One region of the Mongoliitalea sp. genome, then DNA from elsewhere that is predicted to be linked to it. Evidence: riboswitches for the same ligand, from Rfam matches in the RefSeq annotation. Region 1 holds a riboswitch; each other region holds the start of a gene.
What was found. A riboswitch is a leader RNA that binds a small molecule or an ion and turns the genes downstream of it on or off. The one in region 1 is predicted to bind S-adenosylmethionine.
Positions count from the first base shown of each region.

Region 2: it holds a riboswitch for S-adenosylmethionine, as region 1 does, so the genes downstream of both, ACXIUD_RS02765 (homocysteine S-methyltransferase family protein) here and ACXIUD_RS12985 (homoserine O-acetyltransferase family protein) in region 1, are expected to answer to the same signal.
Region 3: it holds a riboswitch for S-adenosylmethionine, as region 1 does, so the genes downstream of both, ACXIUD_RS08890 (O-acetylhomoserine aminocarboxypropyltransferase/cysteine synthase family protein) here and ACXIUD_RS12985 (homoserine O-acetyltransferase family protein) in region 1, are expected to answer to the same signal.

Region 1 covers NZ_JBSZCK010000035.1:33,789-44,151, reverse strand. The annotation lists gene ACXIUD_RS13015 (amidohydrolase family protein) at 1-1,264, shown strand, start outside; gene ACXIUD_RS13010 (amidohydrolase family protein) at 1,272-2,654, shown strand; gene ACXIUD_RS13005 (amidohydrolase family protein) at 2,678-3,973, shown strand; gene ACXIUD_RS13000 (YbjQ family protein) at 4,194-4,514, shown strand; gene ACXIUD_RS12995 (fumarate reductase/succinate dehydrogenase flavoprotein subunit) at 4,687-6,588, shown strand; gene ACXIUD_RS12990 (succinate dehydrogenase/fumarate reductase iron-sulfur subunit) at 6,591-7,322, shown strand; SAM riboswitch class I at 7,464-7,573, shown strand; gene ACXIUD_RS12985 (homoserine O-acetyltransferase family protein) at 7,711-8,766, shown strand; gene ACXIUD_RS12980 (DUF4221 family protein) at 8,770-9,888, opposite strand; gene ACXIUD_RS12975 (VOC family protein) at 10,016-10,363, shown strand, end outside.
Region 2 covers NZ_JBSZCK010000011.1:125,896-136,258, reverse strand. The annotation lists gene ACXIUD_RS02790 (prolyl oligopeptidase family serine peptidase) at 1-1,100, opposite strand, end outside; gene ACXIUD_RS02785 (prolyl oligopeptidase family serine peptidase) at 1,116-3,284, opposite strand; gene ACXIUD_RS02780 (PAS domain S-box protein) at 3,380-6,619, shown strand; gene ACXIUD_RS02775 (hypothetical protein) at 6,665-7,972, shown strand; gene ACXIUD_RS02770 (RidA family protein) at 7,969-8,532, opposite strand; SAM riboswitch class I at 8,655-8,754, shown strand; gene ACXIUD_RS02765 (homocysteine S-methyltransferase family protein) at 8,810-9,856, shown strand; gene metH (methionine synthase) at 9,849-10,363, shown strand, end outside.
Region 3 covers NZ_JBSZCK010000024.1:247,589-257,951, reverse strand. The annotation lists gene ACXIUD_RS08895 (hypothetical protein) at 1-1,006, shown strand, start outside; gene ACXIUD_RS08890 (O-acetylhomoserine aminocarboxypropyltransferase/cysteine synthase family protein) at 1,059-2,357, opposite strand; SAM riboswitch class I at 2,514-2,619, opposite strand; gene ACXIUD_RS08885 (DUF2721 domain-containing protein) at 2,839-3,285, shown strand; gene ACXIUD_RS08880 (glycerophosphodiester phosphodiesterase family protein) at 3,278-4,219, shown strand; gene ACXIUD_RS08875 (threonine aldolase family protein) at 4,794-5,813, shown strand; gene ACXIUD_RS08870 (hypothetical protein) at 6,611-7,162, opposite strand; gene ACXIUD_RS08865 (hypothetical protein) at 7,235-7,786, opposite strand; gene ACXIUD_RS08860 (alkene reductase) at 7,991-9,097, opposite strand; gene ACXIUD_RS08855 (hypothetical protein) at 9,205-9,687, opposite strand; gene ACXIUD_RS08850 (hypothetical protein) at 9,894-10,363, opposite strand, start outside.

The sequences.
Region 1 (10,363 bases):
GCGAAAACTCGGTTTTACAATAGCTCAAATAGCACCGGAAGGCGGGATGATTCCTGGAAAAACAGCTATCGTCACCTATGGAGGTCCTAATTCCAGCAATATAATAGGTAAGCAAAACGCACTTTACGCCAAATTGAGGAATTCAGGAGGAGGAAGAAGCCTTTATCCTGGAACTACCTTGGGAGTGATGGCAAAATTCAGGGATGTGTACAAAAACACTGAATTGTCTGCCAAACATGACCGCACCTTTGCTTCTGCTGCAGGAATCAGCAGACCCGAAAGAAACAAAACTTATGAAGCTCTTTATCCTGTTATCGATAAACAAATACCTGTACTTTTTGAGGTAAATAACGATTTAGATGGCAGAAGAGCGATGATGCTTCAAAAAGAACTTGGTTTTTCTTTGGGCCTTATTGGATTACAAGAATCAGAAAACCTGATCGCTGATATCAAAAAAACAGGCAGCATAGCAATACTAAGCCTAAAACTACCTGAAAATGGCGCTGCGAAAGCTAAAAAGGATGAGCTTACGGATGAAGGGGGAGAAAAATTAAAACGTGTAGAAGAATCTTATCAGAAAGCTCTCGGTCAAGCAGCAGCTTTTGAAAAAGAAGGTGTTCCTTTTGCATTTACAAGCACAGGAATCAGACCTACAGATTTCAACAAAAACCTGGATTTGATGGTAAAAGCCGGACTGTCTGAAAAAGCAGCACTAGCCGCATTAACCACTAATGCGGCAAGTATTTTAGGAATTTCAAGATTTGTTGGAACTGTTGAAAAAGGCAAATTGGCCAATATCATGCTTACTACGGGCCCTTTATTTTCTGAAAACACTCAAATCAAACATGTTATTGCAGATGGGTATGTTTTCAATTACGAAGTAAAAGCTGCAAAAAAAGAAGGTAATGGCAATCCCGCCAATGGCTCTACAGATTTAAGTGGAGCATGGGAGTACATTTCTGAAACACCTGCCGGCAGCGGAAGCGGAGTGATGGAAATTAAAAGAGATGGCTCTTCTTATGCAGGAACTATTACTTATGACAGTCCAACAGGTGCTGGTAAAGATACTGCTGATATGAGAAATATTTCATGGAATAACAATGAGTTGAAATTCACATTTTCTGTTGCTGCGGGCGGAATGAACCTGGATGTCAATGTAAGTGGCTTGGTGGATGGTTCCAATTACTCGGGCAACCTTTCCATTGCTGATTTTGGTAGCTTCCCATTGAAAGCTACCAAAAAACCAAATCAACTCAATCAATAGAAAACTTATGAAAAAGATATTACAAGCATTCTTGATCAGTCTATTGCCTATGAGCTGGTCAGTTGCCCAAACCCCGACAGGTTCTGTTTTAATAAAAAATGCACATGTACTTACGGTGACCAATGGTGATTTGGAAGGTACAGACGTTTTGGTAGAGAACGGAATCATCAGAAGAATAGGAAAGAATCTTTCAGCACCTGCTTCCGTCGAAGTGATCGATGCTGATGGAATGTATTTGATGCCAGGAATTATTGATGCCCACTCTCATGTGGCTCTAGATGCCGTCAATGAAGCCACTGCTCCAATTACTTCCGAAGTAAAAATGGCGGATGTTGTCAACCCTTACGATATCGGATTATACAGAGCTTTGGCTGGAGGTGTAACTATCTCTCATGCCATGCATGGTTCAGCGAATGCGATTGGAGGACAAAACATCACATTGAAGCATAGATACGGTTCTGGTAACCCAGAAGACCTCTTTATGAAAGAAGCTCCTCGCACCATTAAATTTGCACTCGGTGAAAACCCTACACGTGTACATGGAAGAGGCAATGGCATCCAACCAAGAACCCGTATGGGCGTAGATGCTGTGATCAGAAATGGATTTAACGAAGCTATCCAATACAAAAAGGCATGGGAAGACTACAATAATGCTTTGAAAGTTAGAGGTGCAACTCCAGTTCCTCCCAAATACGATGAGCGTCTCGAAACATTGGCTGATATCTTGGATGGAAAAATCATCATTCATTGCCACTCTTACCGTGCAGACGAAATTTATGCCTTAATCAATACTTGTAGAGAGTTTGGAATTACAAATATCGTATTTTCACACGTGAATGAAGGTTTCAAAGTAGCTCCTGAACTAGCAGAGTACACCATGGGAGCTTCAGTATTTGCAGATTGGTGGGCATATAAGTTTGAAGTATATTATTCCACGGCTTACAATGCAGCTATCTTAACCAGAAACAATGTCATCACTTCCATCAACTCTGATTCAGGGGAATTGATCCGTCACCTCTACCACGAAGCAGGAAAAGCACAGCGCTATGGTGAGTTGAATGATCAAGAAACATTGGCTTTGATTACTATCAATCCTGCCAAGCAATTGGGAATTGCGGACAAGGTTGGATCCATTGAAGAAGGCAAGCAAGCAGATTTGGTATTGTTCAATGAACACCCGCTATCCGTTTACGCCATACCTCAGATGACATTTGTGGATGGTGTCAAGTACTTTGACATCCATGAAGATGATAATGATATGCGCTTGCGGGTAAGTGCTTCTGAAATTGTAGAACCTATCTTCTTGAAAGAGCATGAGCACCGGTGTATGCATGGTGTAGATTTCTTCTTCACTAATTTCGGTAGAAGCTTATTCAATCATTCACATTAATGTAGTTCCCAAACATAGAAAACATGAAAAAGATCTTATCCTTTATCCTGAGTTTGGTTGTACTACCTTTCTTTGGATTCGCACAATATGATGGTGAGTTTGTCAAACCTAAAAACGGACGATTCTTACTCCAAAACGCAACGATTGTAACGGTTACCAATGGTACTATTCAGAATGGAAGCATTTTATTGGCCAATGGTAAAATCCAAGCACTAGGTCAACAAGTAGACGGAGGTGATGCCGAAGTTATTGATTGTACCGGTTTATTCATTTATCCTGGTTTGATTGACGGAGGCAGCCGACTAGGTTTGGTGGAAGTGGGTTCTTTAGCAGAAACACAAGACTATGCTGAAATCGGACAGGTAACTCCTAACATGGAAGCCTTAGTGGCCGTAAATCCAAATTCTGTGGCTATTCCGGTGACAAGAGTTTCAGGAGTAACCACTACGCTAACCATGCCATCGGGAGGCCTATTTCCCGGAACAGCCGCTTTGATCAATCTAAATGGATATACTCCTGACCAAATGTATGCAGGTTTCAAAGGTGTCGTTATGAATTTTCCTTCTTCTGCCCGTAGAAGCACCTGGGATAGAAGAAGTGATGATGATATCAAGAAAGAGTTTGAAAAAGCTCAGGAAACCCTCAATGAAATCTGGGAAAAAGCAAGCACTTATCATCGCTTAAAAACTGCTGGTGCGACCTTGGAATACTACCCTGAAATGGAGCAATTATCCAAAGTAGTTGCAGGAGAGTTACCCTTATTAGTGGAAGTCAATGCTGCTGCTGATATTTTAAAAGCAATTGAGTGGATTGCCTCCAAAGAAGTAAAGGCAATCCTGACAGGTGTAGCAGAAGGCTGGAGAGTGGCAGAGCAAATTGCCGCTGCTAAACTTCCGGTGGTAACAGGTCCTATGCTATCCATCCCAACACGTCAGTCTGATCGCTATGATGCAGCATACACCAATCCAGGCAAAATGGCCAAAGCAGGTGTAAAAGTAGCTATCCGTGCCAATGATGCCGAAAACACCAGAAACCTACCTTTCAATGCAGGATTTGCAGCTGCTTATGGCATGGGCAAAGAAGAGGCATTGAAAGCCGTTACGATCTACCCTGCCGAGATCTTTGGAGTTGCTGACAGATTAGGTTCATTGGAAGTTGGAAAAGATGCCACCTTATTAGTCTCTACAGGCGATCCATTTGAAACAAGGTCACAAATCAGACATGTATTTATTGACGGATACAGAGTACCGATGAGTAATAGACATATCAAGTTATATCAGGAGTTTTTGGAACGTTCGCCAGGTTTGGAGAAGAACTAATGATAAGTCCTCTAATCTAGAGACATAAAAAAAGCCTGATCAAATCAGGCTTTTTTTATGGTAGGCCAATGAAATTTATAACAATCCAGCTTTACCCAAAATCTCTAATAATTTGTAAAAGGTATGCTAACCACAGAAATGAATCTGCTACATTCTATTGTCAAATCAAAAATATTTTGGAAAGCCTTGTTATATTGGTGTGAATAAAAATTTCTCACACATGATTGTATCAACAACACCTTCACTAGAAGGATACGCAATTACAGAATACCTTGGAATTGTTTCCGGGGAAACCATTATTGGTGCAAATGTTTTTAAGGATTTCTTTGCCAGTATCACAGATATCGTCGGTGGCCGGGCAGGCGCATATGAACGTGTACTTCGGGAGGCCAAATCCACAGCCATGTCAGAAATGCAGATGCAAGCCCGTGCTTTTGGAGCTAATGCAGTAGTTGGCATCGACCTAGATTATGAAACCATTCGAGATGGTATGCTCATGGTCACTGCATCAGGAACGGCCGTAAAAGTGGCTAAACTATAAGATGATTTGATTAAACCTGTTGAGGATTCATTTCAGCAGGTTTATTTTTTTTAACATGGCACGAATAACTATATCCGCCCACCTCATTATTTTTTTGAAGGTGATTCTACACCAGAGCATAGAAATTTGAGAAATTCTTCTTAGTTTAGAGGAGTAACGTTTTTTTCATGCTATGATAAATCCTAAGATTCCTGATGGACCATTGGACAAAAAGTGGGAATGGTATATCGCCAAAGCCCGTTTGATCAATCCTGCTAATCGACGTAAGTACAAAGCGATTGTAGTGGGCACCGGTTTGGCCGGAAGTGCCATCTCTGCTAGTTTGGCAGAATTAGGCTTTCAATGTGAGGTGTTTACCTACCATGAAAGCCCCCGAAGAGCTCACAGTGTGGCTGCCCAAGGAGGTATTAATGCTGCTAAAGGTTATAAAAATGATGGAGATAGCGTATGGCGAATGTTTTATGACACATTGAAAGGTGGAGATTTCCGCTCCAGAGAAGCCAATGTATTCCGAATGGCCGAATGCTCCATGGCATTGATCGATCAAGCAGTGGCCCAGGGAGTCCCCTTTGCCCGAGAGTATGGAGGCTATTTGAGCAATCGCTCTTTTGGAGGTGTGCAAGTGAGTAGAACCTTTTATGCCCGTGGTCAGACTGGGCAGCAACTATTGCAAGGAGCCTATCAGGCATTGATGCGGCAAGTTGCTCTGAAGCAAGTCCAACTCAATACTTGTCACGAAATGATGGATTTAATTCTTGAAAATGGAAAAGCCAAGGGAATAATTGCCAGAAACTTAGAAACAGGAGAATTGAGCGTCCATCATGCAGACACTGTTATCTTGGCAACAGGAGGTTATGGGAAGATCTATTACCTTTCTACCTTAGCAATGAACTGTAACGGATCTGCGATTTGGAGAGCCCATAGAAAAGGAGCCTATTTCGCTGCGCCAAGCTGGACACAGTTTCACCCTACTTCCCTACCCCAGTTAGGCAATCATCAGTCCAAGTTGACATTGATGTCAGAGTCTTTGAGAAATGATGGTAGAATTTGGGTACCCCAAAAAGCAAATGACACAAGAGCTCCAAAAGATATCCCTGAAAACGAACGTGATTATTACTTGGAACGCAAGTATCCATCGTATGGAAACTTGGCGCCAAGGGATATTTCATCTAGAGCAGCAAAGGAGCAGATAGATGCCGATAAGGGTGTTGGACCTATGAAAAATGCCGTGTATTTGGATTTTCAGACTGCCATTCTACGAGATGGAAAAGAAACCATACAAAAGCGCTATGGTAATCTTTTCGATATGTATGAAAAAATCACAGGAGTTAATGCCTACAACTCTCCCATGCTGATTTCTCCCTCTGCCCATTTTTCTATGGGAGGATTATGGGTAGATTATGAATTGCAAAGCAGTATTCCAGGACTGTTTGTATTGGGTGAGGCAAATTTTGCGGATCATGGTGCCAATCGCTTAGGCGCAAACTCTTTACTTCAAGCATGTGTGGATGGGTATTTTATAGCTCCACACACCGTCATGAACTATTTAGCAGGTGAACAGCCGAAACAACACATACCTGAAAGTTTTGGAAAAGAAGAACTTGAACTTACGGAAGAAAGAATTGCCCGCTTGATGAGCATTCAAGGTGATAAAACAGCAGAACAGTTTCACCGTGAATTGGGAGGAGTTTTGACAAAAAAATGCGGTCTTGCCCGAGAAAAATCTGTGATGGAAGAAGGCCTTCAGGCCATCAAAAACCTTCAAAAAGAATTTTATGTACGCTTAAAAATTCCAGGTTCTGCCAAGCAACTGAATATGGAATTGGAGAAAGCTGCACGGGTAGAGGACTATTTGGAGCTAGCGCAATTGATTTTCCATGATGCCTTGCAACGGGAGGAATCCTGCGGTGCACATTTCCGTGTAGAGCATCAGACTCCTGGAGGAGAGGCCAAGCGGGATGATGTGAATTTCCAATATGTCTCTGCTTGGGAATATGCAGATGGCCACTTCAAGCTTCATAAGGAAGACTTACAGTTTGAATTTATTAAACCACAAGAACGAACCTACGCCTGATTATGAAATTAACCTTAAAAATATGGAGACAGGCATCCAATCAATCCAAAGGAGGATTCGAGACCTATGAATTGAATGGGTTGCATCAAGAGATGTCTGTGCCGGAGATGTTGGATGTGTTAAACGAACAATTGATTTTGTCTGATAAAGAACCTGTTGCTTTTGATTCGGACTGTAGGGAAGGTATTTGTGGGCAATGTGGCTTTGTTATCAACGGTGATATTCACAGTCCTGAGAAGGGTGTGACTACCTGTCAAACTCATTTACGTAGTTTCAAAGATGGTGAAACATTAGTCATTGAGCCTTTTCGTGCAAAGGCCTTCCCCATCAAAAAAGACTTGTGCATAGACCGTAGAGCCTTTGACCGCATCATCATGGCGGGAGGCTACATCAGCGTCAATACAGGCCAAGCTCCTGAGGCCAATAGTACACGGATTTCTCATGAATTAGCAGAAGAAGCATTTGACTCCGCGGCATGCATTGGTTGCGGTGCTTGTGTGGCTATGTGTAAAAATGCCAGTGCCGCACTCTTTACAGGGGCAAAAATCAGTCATTTAGCTATGCTTCCTCAAGGAAGTATAGAAGCTGGTAAGCGCGTAAAATCAATGGTAGCTCAAATGGATGCAGAGGGTTTTGGATCCTGTACGATGACCAAAGCCTGCGAGGCAGTATGCCCCCAAGGAATTTCAGTTGCCAACATAGTACGGATGAATCAAGAGTACTGGAAAGCATGAACTAACATCTTTAACAAACAGCAATATCCAAAGCTCAAGTAGCTCAAATTCTTTGACCTGTTTTAAAAAATCACGAGAAATGGTTGGTAAATCCAACCAAGCATATTTTCTTTGCAGTATCCTTTCACTTTTTAGTGCTTGGATTTATACAGAAGAGGCGAGAGACAGGCTCTGAGACCCTCTGGCAACCATCCGTGTGGAAAGGTGCCAATTCCTGCCGATTGGAATATCTCCCTTCGGAACTATAAATTCAACAGTTATGACACGTACGGCTTATCAGCATTAACACATCTTATCAACTTGTGAACGACTCATGCGGTCGCTTCTTCACATGGCTTATTGCCAATTGCTTTCACCTTGTGTTACATCTCATTAGTTTACATTTCCCATGAATTTGATCAGCAGTTATTATACCATCGATATGAGTCAAGATACCTTCATCCATCATGAACCCTTCACACTAGAATCCGGAGAAATTTTACCTGAGTTTGAGTTGTCCTTTACCACCCTAGGCAATCTCAATGCCGCCAAAGACAATGTAATTTGGGTCATTCATGCCTTGACAGGTGATGCAAAGGTCTCTGATTGGTGGAATGGACTTATTGGCGAAGACCGATTCTATGATCCATCCAAGCATTTTATTGTATGTGCCAATTTACTAGGCTCCAGCTATGGCAGTACCTCTCCCTTGTCAGTAAACCCCATTAGTGGAGATTTTTATTATTATGACTTTCCGCAAGTCACACCACGAGACATGGCCAATTCGTTGGATTTGCTAAGGCAGCATTTGGAAATTGAAAGGATAGACACCATTATTGGCGGTTCTCTGGGAGGGCAGGTAGGCTTGGAATGGGCTTACCTACTTCAAGATCAGGTAAAACATAGCATCATCATTGCATCCAATGCCAAGGCTACTCCCTGGATACGAGGTTTCAATGAAACACAACGGATGGCTATAGCTGCTGATTGCACCTGGGGCGAACGGCAACCTGATGCAGGAAAAGACGGTTTGAAAGCCGCCCGAGCCATTGCTATGCTTTCTTACCGCCACCCCAAAGACTTCGAACTCAAACAAGAAGATACGGAAGAAAAACTGGACAATTATCGAATTTCATCCTACCTCCAGTACCAGGGACAAAAACTGGCCAAACGCTTTAACGCCTTTTCCTACTGGACGCTGAGCAAAGCCATGGATGCACATGACTTGGGAAGAAAACGTGGTAGCCTAGAAAAAGCTTTACAACAAATTCCCAGCAAAGTATTAACAATTGGGGTGGATACAGATATGCTTTTTTTGAAAGAAGAATCACAGTTGATAGCCAAGCATGTCCCTAAGGGCACCTATCGGGAAATCAGCTCCCATTTGGGGCATGATGCATTTCTGATAGAATACGAGCAACTAAGCTATATTCTAAGCAGTTTCTACTTAGAAGATACACTTTGATGTTTACTTGATAGCCAACAATTCAAATACCAAAACACCCTCCTCCATATCTGATCGGTTGGGATGTGTGGTACAAACCCATATCCCTTCCGAACTAGAGTAAGATAATTGAGGGTTATAGGCATTGATGGGAAATATAAACTCTCCGAGTTTGCTAAAATTAGCATCCGTAAGCACCAAACCCCATTTAGAAGGAACAAAGTCCATACCTGGTCCTTCCATCTCTGGGCGTTCGTCAAACTTTACAACTCTGGCCATCATATCAAGTTGCGGCAAATTGACCACATCCCAATACGCATCAGAATAATTCATTAACCACATAATTTCTTCCATATCTTCGAAGATATCCTTTGAAGAAGTGGGGGGACTAGATGAAAACTGACTAAAGGAAACTTCCTGTTGCTTTAATTCCCCGTCTTGGTACACCCAAATATCTTTGAAGTTATGATTGATGATGACAGCATTATTAAGCCCTTCAAATAAGGTTGGCATAATATTTTTATTCAGGTTAGTTCCTAAAAAATCGGCTGCATAGGTAGATAAAACACTGATTTCATTCGTATCCAAGTCCAAACGAAGCAAATTGGGCATCCCTTGAATTTCTTCTGGACTTAAGGTGTTCCAAGCAAATGTAAGCGGTGCTGCGGGAAAATAAACACTTGATTCTGTAGCAACAAAACTAAAATTCAATAGGGAAACATTCTGAGCAAAAAGACTTTCTGTAGGAATTGAAACCCGCCTCAGGATGGACCCTTCACTATCAAATTGGATTAATTTATCTCCAAAGGTCGATACCCAAAATGATTCATCATATCCCCATTGAGTATCCATTATCGGCCCACCTATTCCATCTGGCCCATCAGCTTCTAAACTGATAACTAATGGTGATGAATCATCAAGCCCCTTATAAATCGCAATTTCCGAGGTAGGATTGTTAATCACTAAGATTTTTCCGGCAGAAGATATCCTCCACCCTAAATTAAACTGTCCCCATCCTTCCGGTAACTGAAGCTGCTTGAGCTGTCCAGTTAATTCAAAAACGAGGGTATCATTCTGAGTGGATTTAGTACCACATGCCAACAGAAGTAATCCAACAAAAGTTAAGAAAAGGATTCGAACCATAGTTTTTGTTTTAAATTTAAAAACTAAGTTTCACCAAAGCAACTAATTTTTTAACCACTTAAATACTTGAATGCTTACTCACGCAAATAAGGTTGAACAATACTTCGATTTTTAATAGGTTGGTTCAATGAAATTCATACAAATCAAAGAAATCTGCCTATACATATCTGACCTTGATCTGGCAGAGGATTTTTATGGGGACACATTAGAAATGCCTGTCATATCCAAAGTCAAAGGAAGGCATATATTCTTTCGCTGTGGAAGCTCAGTTTTACTTTGCTTTATTCCTGAGGTCACTGCCAAAGAAGAAACACTCCCCGCTCATTTTGCAAAAGGAAAGCAACACATTGCTTTTGAGGTCAATAAACAAGATTACTTGGAAGCAAAATCAAGGCTTTTAGCAAAAGGAATCAACATCACCCACGAACAGGGATGGAAGGATAGTTTACAAAGCTTTTATTTTGAAGATCCTTTT
Region 2 (10,363 bases), on a different contig from region 1:
GAAGAGGTCTTTGCAACAGCTTTTCTCAAATCATCCAGGGATTTGACAGTGGTATCAGCAAGGATTTTCTGAAGCTGTGCTTTTTCAAGCGAATCCTTATTGGTTATCGGTTCTTCTTCTCTTTTGCTTTCTTTTTTCTCAGGAATAAGTGCATGAATGCCGAAAAACAGGCGATTCAAATCATCTGACCACATAGGCCTTCTGTTAGGACTGATGGTAGATTCCTTGAGGAAGTTGACACTGTCTTTCTGAGGGTCATATATGGTCAGTTGTGGGGCGGTTAGATTTTTTACACCCAATACTTTTCCATGGTCTTGCTTGTACTGTTTGTCTTTGACCATCTTCAAAAGGGCAAAAGCATCCCCTTTTTCTGTCCAAGCGATGGAACGATAAGTAGCAGCATCGGAATCCAAAACTTCTGTTTTCCCAGAGTTTATCGTCAATAAATAAATTCCATTACCCACTTGATTGGCGGCATCTACTGCATACGCTAAATACTCTCCTGATTTATTGAAACCGAAATCACTTACATTTCCAATATTTTGTTTTTTACCGGATACTAGATGAAGTAGTACCAAATCAGAACCTTTAGCATCTCCATTAGACCCTTCTCTGTTGAGATTGATGGCTAGATGGGTGGATGCCTTGCCGTTGAAATTGAAAGAACCTACATTTTCAAAGGTTGTTTGCTTGAAGTCATTAGAGAGATCAACCAAAATCAATTTTTCTTTCAACCCTCTGCCTCCTGACTTGGCAGCAGCTTTTCTTTCTTTATCGGTAGGATATTCTTTGAATGCTAACCATTTTCCATTTTCTGAAAAGCTCACAGAAGGAAAATTACTCGAACCAATTTTGAATGTTTTCTTTTCCTCTGGGTCATTGGTTTTTTGAAGGATTAGTTCGCTATCTCCTTCTACCATACCCATCACATGGGTCATCCATTGCCCGTCAGGAGATAGCTGCACGGTGCCCATATTAATGGATTTCCATGCAGGAATGTCTTGCCATGAAATAGGCCTTGGTTCTTTACTTGCATTTTGTGCAATCGCATTGCTTGCAATCCAAGCAATGCAAATGAATACTAAGGATATTTTTCTCATTTTTTTATAAATCAGTTATGGGTGTTCAACATAGCGCTCAAAGAATTCAATGATTCTAGCCATTCGGTCGATTCTTCTATGAATCGCACCTGAGCGGGAAAGTTCATGACCTTCACCTGGGTAGCGTACATATTCCACAGGCTTACCTAGTATTTTCAAACTTTTGTAAAGGAGTTCTGATTGTCTTACACCTGTTCTTAAATCCTGATCTCCATGCTTTATCAATAGGGGAGTTTGAATATTCTGAACATAGGTTTGTGGGCTATTATAATCCATTATTTCTTTTACCCCCTCTTCCCAAGGATAGCCAAAGTGATTGGGTACTAATCTCCAAGCATTGCCTTCTCCCAGGAAGAAAGTCAATTCATACACCCCTCGTTGCGCAAAAGCAGCTTTAAATCGATGGTCATGTCCCACAATCCAAGCAGTCAAATAACCTGCATAGGATCCGCCAGTTAGGAAATACTGGTCTTTGTCTATCCAAGCATATTGTTCTGTTGCTTTATCCAAGGCAGCCAACACATCTGCCGCCGGACCATCTCCCCAATCTTGGAAATTTCCTTTTTGAAATGCCTTGCCGTAACCACCACTACCTCTAGGGTTTGCATAAACCACTCCATAGCCCTTGGCTGCCATCACTTGGAATTCATGCCACATAGAGCCTTCTCCCGGACCCCACATGGCAGAAGGCCCGCCGTGCATATTTAAAATGGTAGGATACTTTACTCCCTCTTTAACTTCCGCAGGAGGCATTACCCAATACTCAATTTCAAAACCATCTGCTGTCTGCAAGGTATGGAAACTAGGTTTGGATAGTTTTTTGCCTGCCAACCACCCTTGATTCCAAGTGCTGATTTGCTGTGGATTTCGGTTATTAAGGTCGGCGACAAACATTTCAGAGATATGTTCAATCTTGGTCAATGCGTATACCAGTCGTTGTCCCACGATATCAAAGCTGCTTACACCGATTTGCCCACTGATTACGGGATCAATTTTACCAGTATTCACAGCTGCTTTCCACAAATAGAATCCACCATTACTAGCCCCTGTAAAGTAAAGGCTTTGAGAATCTGCTGTCCAAGTTGGAGAAGAAACGGAGCGATCAAGTGCTTCTGTAATCCACTTAAAGCCCGTGCCATCTGCTCTCATAACCCCAATCATGGATTGATTGTAGGAGGGCTCTTCTACATTTTGGCCTCCTACTGCGATCCATCGGCCATCTGGTGAGAATGAAGGATTTCCCACGCGATGATTTTCTAATCCGAAGAATTTACTTGCTTCTTTGGTGGTAAGGTTGACTTTCCAAACTTCCGTATGGTTGGTTTCATCGGGATGAATATCGTTAAAAAGTGAGGAAGCAAAAATATGTTGCATATCAGGACTCCAAGTAGCTCCGAAAAAGCTTTGAAAGCCTTTGGTGATTATTTCTGATTGTCCAGATTGTACATCCACGATTCCTAAATGAGAGAAACTTAATTCAGGACTTAAATCCAATTCACCAAGAAAATTCAAACGGTCTATGACTTTTGGGTCATTTTTGGCATTGTTCTTCGCCAAGAAAGCACGCATTTCTTCGAGACTTCCATCGGGATTTGGTTTGATTTCTTCTTTTGACAGGCCAGCCTGTATGGCCTTGTAGTTAGGTTCGTCACCGTACCTTCTTCCAGGTCTTGGTTGTTCCCAATCCGGAGTTCCTTCTATAGCCCAAATGGGAAGCGTCACCGAAAACAATATTTTTTTTGAATCAGGAGACCAAATTGGATTGGAAGCTCCATTTTTTTCCTTAGTCAATTGTTGACTTTCTCCTCCAGCGGTAGGGAGTAAGTAGATTTGGGCCTTTCCATCTTTTACCCGAGTGAAGGCTAAATTTTTCCCATCAGGGGATAATTTAAAGGATGATACGTTGTAATCCGAAGAAGTAACTGGACTGCTGGAAAATGGAGCCTTTAATTCCGTTTTCCATAGTTGGGATTTGTACTGATACGTATCCTCACCTGTGATTTCTATATAGTTTTTTACAAAATAAACCAAGTTTCCATCGGGGCTGATTTGATGATTACTCGTGGAGATAATGTTTGTAAGATCTGTAATCAGCACCTTATCGTTCACTTGTCCTGTAGCTATGTGTACCAAACAGACCCACAGGTAGAGAATCAGAGATTTACGAAGATTTGAATAATTCATGCATGAATTTATTTAAATAATTGAATAGTTATTCGGCAATATTTTGCTAAATTACTGCTAAATCACCGTGATTCAGCCCCCTTTATGCCAAGGATATGACCGTATTTAAAAAAACCGATCCGACAGAGTCGTATTTTTTATCTAGTGAAGCAGAACTTTCATTCTTAAGAGGAGTGATGAGAAGAAGTTTGGATATGATTGCCATTTTGGATAAAGATGGTGTGTACAAATACATTAGTCCTGCCGTGATAGATATTTTAGGCTATCAGCCAAGTCAAATAATCGGCAAATCTTTCCGGGAATTTGTATCCAAAGGCTCCATCGAGATCGATGAAGAAGTATTTGACCTTTTGTTAGCATCCAAAGAGCAAATGACTGTTGATTTTTGGATGCGAAAGGCGGATGGTCGCAAAATTTTGCTCGAAAACCTAGTGATTAATTTATTGGATGACCCCAATATCCAAGGTATTCTTTTCAATGGTCGAGATATTACGGATTTATTTTCTGCGAAGAAATCCCTAGAGAAGAAGTATAAAGTAGAAACCTTACTGGCGGATCTTTCAGCTAAGTTTGTGAATTCAGTTTATGAAAATTTAGATGGGGCTTTTCATGAAGCGCTCGAAAAACTTACCACTTTCTTTGGTGCTGAGAAGGGGTTTATTTATCGTTCGAGGTTTCGGGATGAACAGTTGGAACTCGTGTATCAATGGGAAATAAGTTTAGGACAACTTCAGCAAAACCTTTGTATAAATACTGTTAAGGATTTTTTTAAAACGCATGATTCAGATGGATTGGTGTTTATAGAAGCTGGTCAAAGTACCGATACTTTGGAAATAATTTTCCCCTATATATTTGGCAGTGCCAATGCTCGCAATTGCTTGTTTCTTCCTTTTTATGCGGGGAATGATTTCGCAGGTTTTTTTGGGGTAAGTAGTTTCAATAATCAAGAATTATGGACAGCGAAAGATTTATCAGCCCTTAAGCAGTTAGGGGATATTTTTTCTGGTGCTTTTGTCAACCGTGCCATTAAAAAGCGGTTGGATAGGAATGAAAATTTGTTGCTAAATACAGAAAAAATCGCAAAATCAGGCTCTTGGCGCTATAGTTTCAACCAGAATAAAATCATTGTTACCCCGGGTTTTTGTGAGCTCTTTGAGATCAGTACTCCTGATTTAGCCCTATCGCTTAAAGAGGCTTTAAAGTTGATCCAAGCTCAAGATCGCAGTATCTTAATTCAGAAAATCAGAAAAACACTTCAAACTGGTAGCAGAGAAGCGGGAGAATTGCTTATTCAAACAGATCAGGGGAATAAAAAATTTATATTCTTTAGTATTCAGACCAAGTCTGATATGGAATACAAAGGTCCCGAACTATATGGTTACATGACGGATGTGACCGATATGAAAAAGAGTAGGGAAGAGATTATTAGGAGTCAAGAGCGTTACCGATTACTTGCCTCTAATATTCCCAATACAAACGTTTTTTTAATTGATAGGAATTTTAGGTATGTGGTATCAGAAGGAACACTCTTTGAAAATTGGAAGGTGAAAGCGAAAGATTTTGAGGGAAAGTTATTATCGCAAGTACATACCCGCAATCTTAACCAAATCAAACCTTTGGTTGAGACAGTCATCTATCACGGAGAAATTGTCGAGTCTGTGTTAGTTTTCAAAAAGAGACATCATCAAATCATCATTCGGCCGATCATATATGGAGAAAAAGTAGAATATGCTTTTGGTATTGTACGGGATATTGAAGATGAGTACACCGCTCGTGAGCAGTTGATGAAAAGTGAGGAGAAGTTTAGAACCTTGGTAGAGGATAGTACAGAAATCATTTTCTCATTGAAGCCTGATCTAACCATTACTTATCTATCACCCAATATAGAACAGTACTTAGGTTTTGAAGCAGCTAAAGTGATTGGCTCCAAATTGACAGAGTACATGCATCCTAACGATCTTGAGGCATTTGAGGAGTTTTTGAGACTAGATGAACATTTTTTGTCTAAAAATCAGTTTTTGGAGTTTAAGTTAAGAACGAAAGATGATTCTTATAAGACTTTTGCTTCAAATGGTAAATTGATTTACAGTAGTGATGGGGTTTTTTTGTACAATGGCATTGCACGGGATGTCACCAAGCTACGGGAAGCACAAAAGGAATTGATTTTGGCAAAAGAGCGTGCCGAAATGGCGGCCAACGCCAAAACACAGTTTCTTTCTATCATGAGTCATGAAATCCGCACCCCAATGAATGCAGTGATTGGATTGACTCACTTGTTGATAGAAGAAAATCCTAGACCAGACCAACTGGAGAATCTCAAAACCTTACAGTTTTCGGCAGAAAATTTACTGGGTCTGATTAATGATATTTTGGATTTCAATAAAATGGAGTCCGGTAAGTTGGAAATTGAGAGCATTCCCATTGATATCAAAAATTTAATCAATCGATTGATTTCCTCCTATAAATTTCAGGCAAGAGAAAAAGACATTCAGATCATATTTGATTTTGACCAACAGATACCCAATAATTTACTTGGAGATCCAGTTAGGTTCACTCAGATTATCAATAACTTATTGTCCAATGCTATTAAATTTACAGAATCTGGTTTTATAAAAGTGGTTGTAAAGCGTAAAAGACAACATATAAACGGTGTCCTACTGGATTTTACTATACAAGATACAGGGATCGGTATTCCGGAAGATAAAATTCAAGATATATTCAATGCATTTACCCAAGCTAGCACAGAGACTACCCGGAAGTTTGGAGGTACAGGTTTGGGACTCGCTATTGTTAAAAAACTAATCCAGTTGTTTGGTAGTGAAATTCACGTCCATAGCCAAGTAAATAAAGGAACCACGATTAATTTTGCCATCAAATTTGCAACATCCCAAGCTGAAAGTAACACCTCGCAAACCCCTATTCAGGAATTAAAGGATAATTTAAGGGAGGCCCGTGTGTTGATTGCGGAGGATAATGTGGTCAATCAGTTAATGATTCGAAAATTTATGCAAAAATGGGGTGTAAGAAATTTCACCATTGTCAATGACGGGCAGGAAGCTATCGAAGTTTTGGCGGATGAAAAATTTGATTTATTGATTTTAGATCTTCAAATGCCTCGAAAGGATGGCTTAGATGTTGCCCGTTTTATTCGTTCTCATGAAGATCAGCATATAAAGGACTTGCCACTCATTGCCATGACTGCTTCACCATGGGAAGAAATTCAGGAAAAATTTGAGGAGTTGAAGATGAATGAATACGTACCCAAACCGTTTAATCCAGATCATATGTATGCAAAGCTTATCAAGTTGTTACAACATAATTTGAGTAATTTTTGATGATTGCATCACATTAGCTGTATTTTTGACATCAAATTCTCACTAATGAAAAAAATAGCTGGACTTCTGATTAGCCTTTTATTTTTCCAAGACTTACATGCGCAGTCTTCAATGACGAATAGATCTACTTTTTATGGTACTATTGGTACCACAGGAGCAAATTTGCGGGAGTTTAACAATTTATTGGCAGACAAAGGATTAAGTCCAATGCGAAAAGGGTACACCAATTTTACCCTTGGATATATGGCCCGTTTTAATGATTTTATTTTGGGAATGGAACTGATCCAAAGTTCTGGTCCTCGATCAGATTTCGATGATTACAGGATTGGTTACCGTACATCTCGAGCCATGTTGAATGTTGGCTTTGCATTTACAGAAGAAGGTAGATTTCAGTTGATACACTACATGGCAGTAGGGGCCGGATATTTGAACTTTCAGATGTTACGTCCGGATGAACCTGCAACATTTAGTCAATTTATGGACAATCCTCGTCAAGGATATATTTTGCGAGATGGAAACGTACAGCAAAACAGTCTCAATATGACTGGATTTTTGACGGAGTTTGGATTTCAGATGGCGTATGATTTGCCTATCCCGGGACGGAGTGAAGCATTGGAATTGATTGCTAAATTTGGTTATTCTTTTTCACCGTTTGAAGATTCTTGGAAGTTGAATGGCATAAGTTTCAGCTCTATTCAAAGTGGAGCTTTCCTAAGGTTAGGAGCAGGTATCTCCATACCAGATCACAATTACTTTTACAAAGACGCTGATATTGGGGTTCATTTTTTTGGGAGCATGAATTTTACATCACCGACAGCATTAAATGAACGATTAGCTGAGAAAGGATACAATACCTTTTCAGGAAGGCCAAATAACTGGGGGTTGAAAATCATGGGATATAGTAAGGATTGGCTTTACGGTATTGATTTGTATAACCTTGGAATGAGTGGGCAGGCCTCTGAGCAGTTGGAGCATACGCTCAATTCTGTTCGATTATATGCTAATTTAGGGAAGAAATTTTTCGAGTTTAAAAATCTTGAGATGGGCGTACTTGGAGGTCTCGGATATGGGAATTTGAGATATACTTTGTATAATCCCAACAAGCCTGATTTTCCAGCCTTATTTGAAGAGCCCGATTTTGATGGCCGCCTAACAGGACGAGGTTTGATGGTCAAGCCTGAGGTTTATGTGGGCTATGGTCTTCCTCTTGCCTTGGGTAAATTCTTCAAAGTTTTCACAGCAGTACATGCAGGCTATGAACAGCCGCTGGGAGCTTACAGGTTAGGAGACTTGGGAATGGCATCTTACATGAGCAACCCGTATGTGCAAGTGAGTTTGGGTATTCGGCCTTAATCTTCAATTTCTACGATCAGTTCGATTTCTACTGCAAAGCCTAATGGAAGGGAGTTCATACCTACAGCCGACCTTGCGTGTTTTCCCTTTTCACCAAAAACTCCTACCATCAAATCAGAAAATCCATTGATCACTTGTGGATGTTGGGTAAAATCATCCTCACAATGAACCATTCCCAAGACTTTAACGATTTGTTTGACCTTATTGAGACTACCAAGTTCTGCTTTGAGCACTGCTAATTGTGCGATAGCTGTTAATCTTGCGGCTTCTTTGCCTTCGTCTATGCTCAGGTCTTTTCCAACTTTTCCAAGTATATATCCTCCTTCTGGAAGTTGTGGTCCTTTACCCGCCAAGAACAAGAGATTCCCCGAGCGGACTACATGGACATAATTGGCAATTGGATTGGAGATTTCGGGAAGCGCAATTCCTAATTCTTCAAGTCTTGCATCTGCATCCCAAGCAGTGATTTCTTGTTGTTGAAGTTCAGATCCATTGCTTGAGTGTTCCTTAACAGGCTGGCAAGCAAAAATGAGTAAAAGCAGAAGGGATCGATAATTCATACAGGTTTTTTTGTTTACAATTTACACAAGTTTCATCCTTGATTTTGATGTTTTTGATGATAAAGAGCGAATATTTTGCAAAAAAGCCCAATAATTCCACCTTTTGTCTGTAAATTTGAGCTTGCTTATCGAGAAAGACCGAGGGATGGGCCCTACGACGTCTTAGCAACCTGAATGCAAGGTGCTAATTCCCCTTCCGGAAATGCCGGAAAAAGATGAGCGGTTGATTCAACTTTTATCTTCCGGTTCTGCTCGTATAAGCTTTTTAATAACGATTATGAAAAATAGAACGGAACAATTAATAGCACTCGCACAGCAAAAAGTTTTAATTTTGGATGGAGCCATGGGCACCATGATTCAGCGGTATAAACTTTCAGAAGAAGACTTCAGGACTGCAGAGCTAGCCAATCACCCGAGACCTTTAAAAGGGAATAATGACTTACTGTCGCTTTCGCGTCCGGACATCATTAAGGCTATTCATGCTGCTTATTTTGAAGCGGGTGCTGACATTATTGAAACCAATACATTCTCGGGGACTTCTATTGCTCAGGAAGATTATGGATTGCAGCATTTGGCTTATGATATCAATTTCTTCTCAGCCAAAATTGCACGAGAAGTAGCAGATGAGTTTACGGCAAAAAACCCGGAAAGAACTAGATTTGTGGCGGGTGCTTTAGGCCCAACCAATCGGACTGCTTCAATTTCCCCCGATGTGAATGACCCTGGTTATAGAGCGATAAACTTTGATCAGTTAGTGGCTGCTTATGAAGAGCAAGTGAAAGGCTTGTTGGATGGAGGTGCTGATATTTTATTGGTTGAGACAATTTTTGATACTTTGAATGCTAAAGCAGCTCTTTTTGCTATACAAGAGGTTTTTGAACAAAGGAATATTCCTTTGAATCCAGAAGAAGGAGGTGTTCCTGTAATGATTTCAGGGACGATTACAGATGCATCTGGTAGAACCCTTTCAGGGCAAACCACAGAGGCTTTCTTGATCTCCGTTTCCCACGTACCGCTTTTCTCAGTAGGATTAAATTGCGCTTTGGGAGCTAAAGAGTTGAGGCCGTACTTGAAAGTTTTGGCTGAAAATGCGCCTTTCTTAGTGTCCGCTTATCCGAATGCAGGTTTGCCCAATGAATTTGGTCAATATGACCAAGGAGCCTCAGAGATGGCTGATCAAATAGAAGTTTTCTTAAAGGAAGGATATGTCAATATATTGGGCGGTTGTTGTGGTACCACACCTGACCATATTCGTGCAATTGCTGAAATTGCCGGGAAATATACCCCAAGAATTAAAGAATTTGAAGTGAGTAGCGATGAGTAAAATACGTCATAGTGAAGTGTTGAAGTTATCTGGTTTGGAGCCTTTGGTTTTCACTCCAGAAATCAATTTTGTCAATGTTGGAGAACGGACCAATGTGACAGGATCGAAAAAATTTGCACGATTGATCTTAAATGGTCAATACGATGAAGCACTCGATGTGGCTTTGGATCAGGTAAGGGGAGGAGCACAGGTCTTGGATGTGTGCATGGATGAAGGGATGTTGGATGGAGTGGCTGCCATGACAAGATTTTTGAATTTGATAGCTTCAGAACCAGAGATTAGCCGGATTCCAATCATGATAGACTCTTCCCGTTGGGAGATTATCGTGGCTGGATTGAAATGCGTGCAGGGTAAAAGCATCGTCAATTCCATCAGTTTGAAGAATGGGGAAGAGGAGTTTATTCATCAGGCTAAAACCATTAAAAAATTTGGAGCAGCGGTGGTGATAATGGCCTTCGATGAGCAAGGTCAGGCAGATACCTATGAGCGAAGGATAGAGATCTGCAA
Region 3 (10,363 bases), on a different contig from region 1:
TGGGGTTTGTATCGTTCATTCGAAAGCCCAAACTGACTTTTATCTCTATGGCTGTGAAAACTGTACGCTGACAGAGCTGATTCCCTTTGGGGATTATAAGATCGTGAGCTATTTGGAAAAAAGGAATTCCAATAAATCTCGATTGATGCTTTTGGACAAGCAGAATTTGGGTATTGATACCTTGACAGGTTGGCTAGAAGGGTATAGGCGGATTATAAAGACCGAGGAAAACTCGTTTACTTCTATTGGTAATTCTTCCCTTGACTTTAGCATTCAAGATGGCAAAATAGTGATTGACAGGAGTATTGGAATGAGGTATTTTTTTGATGTCAAAGAAAACGGAATGTCAATAGATGACCCAATATTTTTTTGGGATAATTGGGTAATTACGCCATTTTTTCAGAAAAAAGAATCTTCCAAGAAGGGTAAAAATAAGGAAGGTTCGAAATTATTTGAACGGCAGTTTTTTGCCTTGCCTACAAAAGATCTAAGGTCAAATCCGGATATTACTTCTTCTAGAAAGGATTTTTATGGTGGGAGAGTACCAGTGGAATCTAACTTCATCATCGATGGCAAAGAAAAAAATCCCTGGTGGAAATTTCATCCTATAACGGAAAAAGTAATCTATGAGGATATTCCCTACAGAAATGTCACCTATGCAGTGAATGGTGGTCAATTGCTTATGCTTGAGCGAATGAACAATACTCTTTATCTCTTAAGCCAAACTACCGAACAAGTACATGCAAAGCAAATAAAGCTCGGGGTTGATACCAATAAATTTAGATTTTGGGAAGTGTTTTCTGATTTAAAATTTAAGCGGGATTATCTGTTGGTATGGAATATCCCTGAAAAACACTACGAAATTTGGGAACTGGACATTTCCCGTGCTAGCTATAAAGCTTTAGGAAAAACTCCCCATTACCCCTATCACATCGAAGATGGACATTACTTCGTCAAGTTAGAAACCGACAAACGGGTAGATATTTTGCGGTTACCCATATATTAGAAAGGTACACCTGTCAGGAGAAATATGCGCTGACAGGTGTATTTTTATGTGCTTAGAGCTTATCAAAAGCCTGCTGGAAATCTTCTTTGATATCATCGATATGCTCGATGCCCAAAGATACCCGAAGCATGGTTGGAGTGACTCCGGCAGCAGTTTGTTCTTCTTGACTTAGCTGTTGATGGGTGGTAGCGGATGGTTGGATAATCAAGGTTTTTGCATCGCCTACATTTGCTAAGTGAGAAACCAGTTTCAGTTCACTGATAAACTGACTGGTGCTTTCTTTATCGCCTTTCAACTCAAAACTCAACACCCCTCCAAAGCCATGCGTCAGGTATTTTTTACCAAATGCATGATGGGGAGAGGATGGGAGTCCGGGATAGTTTATTTTTTGGACTTTTGGATGGTTTTCCAGCCAAGTTGCCAAAGCCAAGGCATTTTCTACTGTTCGTTGCACACGCAGAGAAAGGGTTTCCAGTCCTTGAAGGAGCAGAAAAGAATTGAATGGACTTAATGCCGGGCCGAAGTCTCTCAATCCTTCTACCCTAGCTCTCATGGCAAAGGCTACATTGGGAAGTCCTAGAGGATTGTTTTCTCCGAATACCTCCCAAAAATTCAACCCATGATAGCCTTCTGAGGGTTCGGAAAACTGTGGAAATTTACCATTTCCCCAGTTGTAATTTCCTCCATCCACGATGATCCCTCCAATCGAAGTACCATGCCCTCCAATCCACTTGGTGGCAGAGGAGGTAACGATATTCGCTCCGTGTTTGATAGGCTGGCATAAATAGCCGCCTGCTCCAAACGTATTGTCCACTACTAAAGGCAGGTCATGTTTTTGAGCTAGTTTGGCAAAGGCTTCGAAGTCTGGAATATTGAACTCAGGATTTCCGATGGTTTCTAGGTAGATGGCTTTGGTATGTTCATCAATCAGCGGCTCGAAATCTTCTGCATTGTTACCTTTGGCGAATTTGGCTGTGATTCCAAGGCGTTTGAATGCCACTTTAAATTGATTGTAAGTACCACCGTAGAGGGAAGGGCTGGAGACAAAGTTTTCACCTGCTTGAAGAATATTGTTCAGGGCAAGGAATTGGGCTGCTTGTCCTGAGGAAGTGGCCACCGCTGCTACACCGCCTTCCAACGCTGCGATGCGTTGTTCGAAGACATCGGTGGTAGGGTTCATGATTCGGGTGTAGATATTCCCGAATTCTTTCAAAGCAAAGAGATTGGCCCCGTGTTCGGCTGAATTGAACACGTAGGAGGTGGTTTGGTAAATGGGAACTGCTCTGGAATTGGTTGCCTTGTCTGGGGTCTGTCCTGCATGCAGTTGCAGCGTTTCAAATCGATAAGCCATGGTTGATTCGTTTTAAGTATATGATAGTTAATTGAATATGCGAATAGAATTGCCAATGCTGATTAACCAATAGCCTGTACCGATTGATGACTCAGTATTCTTTGGTAGGGATACGAATAAAATTGGCTTGCAAGGAGTGTTTTTCATGTGGTTAAGAATTTATAGTTCCAAGGAATGCTTGGTGGGAATTGGCACCTTTTCGACGATTCGAATGGTTGCCAGAGGGTCAGGGAGCCCGTCTCTCGCCTCTTCTGTATAAATCCCAACACCTAAAAAGTGAAAGGATGATGCAAAGAAAGGGTTGACAAACATGAAAAGCAAGAAAAACCCTATAAAAATTATAGAGTTAACATGTTTTTTTTTGGAAGCGTGTTTTTTTTGGTTTAGTCCGAGGAAACTAGCTTTTGAAAGAACCTTTTATAGGAGCTGTTTTTATTTTCCTTCTTTATTTCTCACTTTTAACATTCAATCATTTCTACTCATGGAGCTACAGCTATCGACCCCGGCCTTGTTATTTTCTGCGATTACGCTCATGATGCTGGCTTTTACAAACCGCTTTTTGGCCATTGCTAATCTCATACGGGGATTGCACAAAAAGTACTTGGAAAATCCCGAACAGGAGATCATTATTGAGCAAATTCACAACCTCAAGCGCCGGTTGAGCATGATTAAATACATGCAATTGTGTGGGGTATTGAGTTTCTTGCTCTGTGTGATATGTATGTTTTTGATATTTACAGAAGCACAGGAAGCTGCCAACTACGTCTTCATCGGAAGTATGTTGGCCTTGCTGGTTTCCTTGGGCATTTCTTTGGTTGAAATCCTGATTTCCACCCAAGCGCTTAACCTTGAGATTCAGGACATGGAATCTTTGTTTCAAAAACGATCTTCAGGGTTTTGGTTTAAAAAAGATAAAAACGATGAATAAATTACTGATTGCAGGTCTGTTTTTGCTGGTATCTTGTAAGCAAGCGAGCACCACACAGGCGCAAGAATCCACCGATGAAAAGGGGCTAAAAACCATCGTATTAAGAAATTTGGAGGAGACGAAGGATTTTTATACTTGGTCTTCGGATAGGATTCCCATGGTCTCTGCCCATCGGGGAGGTCCTTATCCCGGATATCCTGAAAATTCCTTGCAGGCCTTCGAAAACACCTTGAAGCATACTCCATCCCTCATAGAATTTGATGTAGCCGTGACCAAGGACTCAGTATTGGTCTTAATGCATGACAATACCTTGGATAGGACGACCACTGGAAAAGGCCGTGTCATCGATCATACCTATCAAGAAATTCAAGAATTTTTCTTGGTAGACAAAGAAGGAACGGTTACCGACTTTAAAGTACCAACCTTGGATGAAGTGTTAGCTTGGGGCAAAGGGAAAACCTTGTTTACGGTCGATATCAAGCGGGAGGTTCCTTTTGCAATGATTACGGATGCTATCCGTAGACAAGAAGCTGAGCCTTATGCAGCTGTCATCACATACAGTTTGGAAGCTGCCCAACAAATCCATCGTCTTCATCCAGACTTGATGCTGTCTGTCAGTATCCGAAATGAAGAGGAACTCGCACGTTTCCAAGCATCGGGTATTCCTGTAGATCGCTGGATTGCATTTACAGGCACCTCTGAGAGACCTGCTACATTAAATCAGCAGTTACATGAACTAGGTGTATTTACAATCTTAGGCACCATGGGCAACTTAGACCGAAGTGCCATTGCCCGTGGGGATCAGTTGTATGTGGGATTTGTTGAAAATGGGGCCGATATCCTGGCTACCGACAGACCTATTGAAGCTGCGAAGGCAATTGAAAAATTGAGACCGAAGGAGAGTTCGAAGGGGAAGTATTTTGGTGAGAGGTAGGAGGGGGGCTGTACCAAGTACCAAGTACGAAGTACCAAGTAGGGATTCGGGTATGAGAAGCGAGATATTAGAAACGAGACCATAGACTCAGGGCGTGTTGAGAACCAACGGTTGTCTGTTATAAACTCACTGTTCACTTCCAACTGCTCACTGTTCACTCAATCCAGCCGTGGACAGTCGACAGTTGACCGTCGACCCCCAACCAATCACTAACATGTACCAAGTACCAAGCGAATGAGAAGCGAGATACTAGAAACGAGACCATAGACGCAGGACGTGTTGAGAACCAATAGTTTCCTTTAAAACGGAACTCACTCCACTGTTCACTATGCATTGTTTGCTTCGACTTCGCTCAGCACAGGCACTGCTCACTCGTGCCGTGGACAGTCGACAGTAAACCGTCGACCCCCACCAATCACTAACATGTACCAAGTACAAAGTACCAAGTAGGGCTTCATGAAATAAAAAAGGATAATCGTATTTCAACCACAATCTAACCGTTGACAGTTGACAGATGACCGTCGACCTCTAACCACTCAATTAACCAATTACTTAATCAACCAATTTACTACATATGACAATCGATTTACGTTCAGACACTGTTACCAAGCCAACTCAGGGAATGTTGCAGGCCATGTGGGCTGCGGAAGTTGGTGATGATGTATTTGGGGAAGACCCTACGGTCAATGCTTTGGAAGAAAAGTTGGCAGCTATGTTTGGCATGGAGGCGGGCTTATTTTGTCCCTCCGGCACGATGACCAATCAAATTGCGATCAAACTGCATGCAGGCCCACATCAAGAAGTTATTTGTCATAAATATTCACACATTTACCTGTACGAGGCTGGAGGAATTATGGCCAATGCCCATGCATCCGTCAAATTATTGGATGGGCCTTATGGGAAGATTACCGCTGCGGATGTAGCGGCAGCCATCAGTCCAGACGATGTGCATGCCTGTGAGAGTAGCTTGGTTTCACTGGAAAATACCATGAACAAAGGTGGAGGTAGTGTCTATACATTGGATGAAGTAAAGGAAATCCGAGTCTTGTGTTTGGAAAAGGGTATCAAGCTCCACTTGGATGGTGCTCGACTTTTCAATGCCTTGGTAGCGACTGGAGAACAAGCAGCCGATTGGGGAGCGCAGTTCGATACCATATCCATTTGTTTGAGCAAAGGGTTGGGTTGCCCGATAGGGTCTGTGTTGCTGGGTAGCAAGCAGGCTATCAAGCGTGCCCGAAAAATCCGCAAATCCTTTGGTGGAGGCATGCGTCAGGCAGGTTATTTGGCAGCTGCGGCTATCTACGCACTCGACCATCAGGTTGCTCGATTAGCGGAAGACCATGCGCGGGCCAAGGAAATTGGTCGAATGCTAGGGGAACATCCTTTAGTAGCGGAAGTATTTCCTGTGGTCACTAATATCGTAATTGCTCGCCTGCAAGGCATCAGTCCTGAAGCTATGCTCGAACAGCTCCGAGAACAACAGATCTTTGCAGTGAAATTTGGTCCCGATCAAATCCGATTTGTTACGCATTTAGATTTTGGTGATGAGCAGTTGGAGGAGTTTGGGAGGAGAATGGCTGGATTAGATATTTGATACGTTTGGCAAAGAGAAATTATGAGGAGTAGCGAGTGATATATGCTTGCGCGATATAAATGGATATATGCCTGCTTCGACAAGCTCAGCACAAGTAAAGGCGATATATTAGAGGCGTGTAAAGAGGAAGAATATTCTTAAAAAAGTCTCAAGTATTTTCAGAATGTGAAATTTTATAGCGGCCGTGGCGCTTTATCGTTGCGGCCGTTGCGTGAACCATTCTTCGAATAGCTCTTGAAAGAAGGATTTTATTTTTCATTCTTTGCCCTTTTATCTTCTCGATAGTTTTTTTTCCAGTCCATATCAGCAGGAAATGTCATGTTAAAAAATAATTATGCGCATATATTGAGTTGCTTTTTCTTTAATCAACTCTCTCCATTTTTACTTTTCTTGGGAAGTAAAAATTCCCTGGACTGTCTTGATAAATACACCATTCGATGGCATCTTCTGACGGGATGTAGGTGATTCTCAACTTTTGATTTTGTTAATTGAAGTCGCAGTGCGTTAGTTTATTTTTTCTTACTTCTTTTTGTTTGGCATAGCCAATTTTGAGGTTAATAGTAGTGAAGCTACCATAGCAAGCAAAATCAGAACGATATGAGTACTTATGATATAATACGTATCGTATAGATGGAGGGTAAAACTTTTGTTTAGCTCCGGAAAGAAGAGTAAGGCCACCGTCAGAACTAATAAAACCGATAGGGAGATGCTTATTTTTGATTCAGTTGTACGCATTGTGAATTTTAACTTATTTTAGGTGAATTACTTTTTCGTATAAGTCTATCCGGATTATTAGCTTATTCAAGAATCACTATTTCATCCCCTTCACTGAAAGGGAACGTATTAAAGAAATACTCAAAGATGAAATGCCCTTCTTCTTTTTCATAGCTCCCCATGGGGACTCCCCAATCAACCCTTTTTCCAAATAACAAATGATGAGGGACATATTGGTATTCAGGGTATGTGTTTTTAACATGGTTGATTACATCTTGGAGAATAAAATTAAACTTTTTATCGGGGGAGGTTGAACTGATGGTGTATCTAGTGTTCTTGGCTGAAAACCCAAAATTTATCTGCATGTAAAAACAAGTAAATATGGGGGCTTCCATAGGCATGTAAAGGTTAAAACCTATTTCATTGTTAGGAACTACCTCAGGTACCGAGAGGGCATGACTTGGGGATTGAATATAAGAGTAATCGAAGACATCGTCATCCTGAAAAAACGCTATAATTTTTTTCCATTTAGGATCCTCCATTCCTTGGATCAAGCGATTGATTTTTCTTTCAGTTCGAGGACCCCATTGAGATTTGTAAATTTCATGAAGTTCTTTTAGCATTTCAATTTTCATGTTCTTTTATAACAGCTTTACTTCAATGGGAAAATATTTAGTCCACTCTCCGAATCAACGATAGTAGCTTCATCACATGACATCAATCGGTAGAAACCTAGACCCAAATATTAACTCGTAAACAGATACTTCTTTGAAGCCAAACACGTTGGACTGAAATGAGTGTTTTTCCTGAAGCTGCTCCTTATCAAGAAACTCAAGGTCTAAATTGTTGAAATACAGGTCGTATATTTCAGAAATAGGTTGATTAGCGAAGTCTTCTTTTACGATCAGCCTTTCCGTAAACCTACCATTTTCATTGAGGTAAATTAAAACAATTGTTCCAACATCTGCCAATAAGCTTCTAACGATCTGCACTGATAGAAAAGGGTTGTCTCTAATTTTTACAGAAATTCTAATGGATGGATCATCGGGATTGAGGATGGATTCATCTAAGACACTATCTGGAAAGCGTTTATTCAATACCTCTAGCAGCTTGATTTTATCTAAATTCAATGCCGCTGCTTGCTGTTTACATTTGTCCAATCTTTTCTGCTGAAAATCAAGATAAATATCTTCACTGACCTCCGTTAATACTATCGGATAGTAGTTTTTAATGATAGTTTCAATTTCCTTTAGTCTCATCCATTTTTAGTTGAGTTATCAAGTTAGTTGAATTTTGGTAAAAAAATATTTTAGTCAACGAAAATACTAATGACTGTTGTTCTGACAGTTCAAAACCATTTTCGTTTTGTGGCTGTCTCAAAAATAAATAAAGGCTAGTCGATTGCTCGGCTAGCCTTTATTGTCTAACTCAAAACTACTTTTGAGACAGCCTCTTACTGTTAATTATTGGGATTTGGAAAGAGATAATGCTGGATAATCCGTAAAACCTTTTTCTCCAGGGGTGTAGAAGGTGGACTGATCGTATTCTGCAAGGGGAGCATTCGCTGCGAAGCGTTCTACCAAATCAGGATTGGAAATGAATGGTTTGCCGTAAGCAACTGCATCAGCCAAGCCATCAGCGATAACATTGTTACCTTTCTCTTGGTCAAAGTTGGAGTTGATAATCAACGTGCCTTTATACATGGGTCTATACCTCTTGGCAATTTCCTTTTCTGCGTAAGGGATTTCAGACACATCATTGAAAGGCTCCGACAAATGCAGGTAAGCCAAATCGTACTGATTGAGTTTTTCTACGATGTAATCAAAGGTTGGGATGGTCTCCTCATCCATCGTCATCCCGAAAATACCATCCAATGATGGATTCAATCTCACACCAATTCTATTTTCAGGCATTACTTCTTTGATAGCATCGATAACTTCAAACAAGATTCTTGCTCTGTTTTCAATGCTTCCACCATACTCATCTGTTCGAATATTAGAGGTTCTGCTGAAAAACTGATGCAATAAATAGCCATTGGAGGAGTGGATTTCCACACCGTCAAATCCAGCTTTCATCGCATTCGCTGCGGCATTTTTGAAATCAAGGATGGTCTGTTTGATATCCTCAATGGTCATTTCTTTTGGAGTTTCAGTGTCTTTGAAACCCTCTGGAGTAAATGACTTAGCGTGTGGATTAAGAGCGGAAGGAGCATGAGGCAATTCCCCACCGTGGAAATCAGGATGAGACATTCTTCCTACGTGCCACAACTGAATGAAGATTTTACCACCATTCTCATGTACAGCTTCCGTTACTTTTTTCCAGCCTTCCACTTGGGCTTCGGAATAAATCCCCGGAGTATGTATATACCCTACTGCTTTTTTGGAAATCTGCGATCCTTCGGAAATGATCAAGCCAGCGGAAGACCTCTGTCTGTAATACTCCGCATGAATCTCAAAAGGAGCATTTTCCGGGTTATTGGCTCTACTCCTGGTCATAGGAGCCATGATCACCCTGTTTTGTAATTCCAAATCTCCCATTTGGAGCTTTTCTAAAAGCGGTTGTTGGATCATTTTATTAGTTGGTTTAATTATAATCTATGTATATACAACTATTCCCGAGCGACCATGGTTCCCAAGAAAACCTCCAGAAGATTTATTTTCCAATAATGAAATAATTCTCAAATCGGCCCATCAGCTGTTACTCGAACTTCATAAGCTTTGAATTGGTGATTCAGCACAAACCGATCTTTAGATAAATAATCTTCTTGAAAAACCATGTAAATCTTCTGTTTAAGCCCGATTTGCTCTAGCTCACTCCATTCATTAAAAGTTAATTTTTCTGCACATAATATGCTTGAATTAAGCATATCACTGGCAGTGACCTCAATTTGTTCACGATTACCCTCCGATGGATAATCCACCCAAGGGGGCATGTGTGAAACTATGACTGTATAATTAGGGACATCAAAAGTTATGTAAGCCCCTATTAAAATACCTCTTTTATGTTCTGAATAAGAGATTTTTGTCCCTTTTTCATTTGTTGTTGGAATTAAGATAAATATCTTTCCAAGAGTATCTTGTGCTTTAATAATTAAGACAGGAACTAAAAAAAACGCGCATAATAAAATAAATGTCCGTTTCATGTTTAATTCCTTTTCCAAGTATCTTTTTTAACAATTTAAATAAAATGGCTTGTACAAACAAATAATTTAGTTGTACTAGATTTCATTACTTTAGTATTCAAGTTTCAAAGTAACTTTGAGACTTGAATACTTGTAGACATCTTCGATGAGATAGAAGTTTTGTCAGGCAATAAGTTTCCACTTCTCTTCCTAATCAGCTTTTTAACCACTACTCTTTAACCTTTTTAAAACATAGCTAATTCAATGGAAAAACATTTATTCCACTCCCCATTTTGATTTTCGTACAAAGCCGCCCAACTACTGCCCGAAACCATCTTACCAAATCCCGTCTCGTAAACGAGAAAAATAAATGCATATCTACCATCATGAGTAAATGCTGGCTTGGAAATATTTAAAAATGTCACTATTCTAAATTTAGCATCGTCATTCCCTTCTGCAAAGTTAGAAATTGTCTTATTCTGCAAATTAATCCGGTCTGAAAGGCAAAAATCCTTGAAACTGTACGATTGCTTAGCCTGTTTTCGAATTATCTGAAAATCCTCTTCGGAGAGGATTTTCTCAACCGGAAATCTGTCATCTTCCGTTAGCCTAGTATTACTCTTCTGTCTTTCAACAATATCTGATAGTGTTCTGAACTGATTTCCAAATTGCTCTTCGAAACCTGTGAACGAAGATTGATGGAGGTACACAGTAT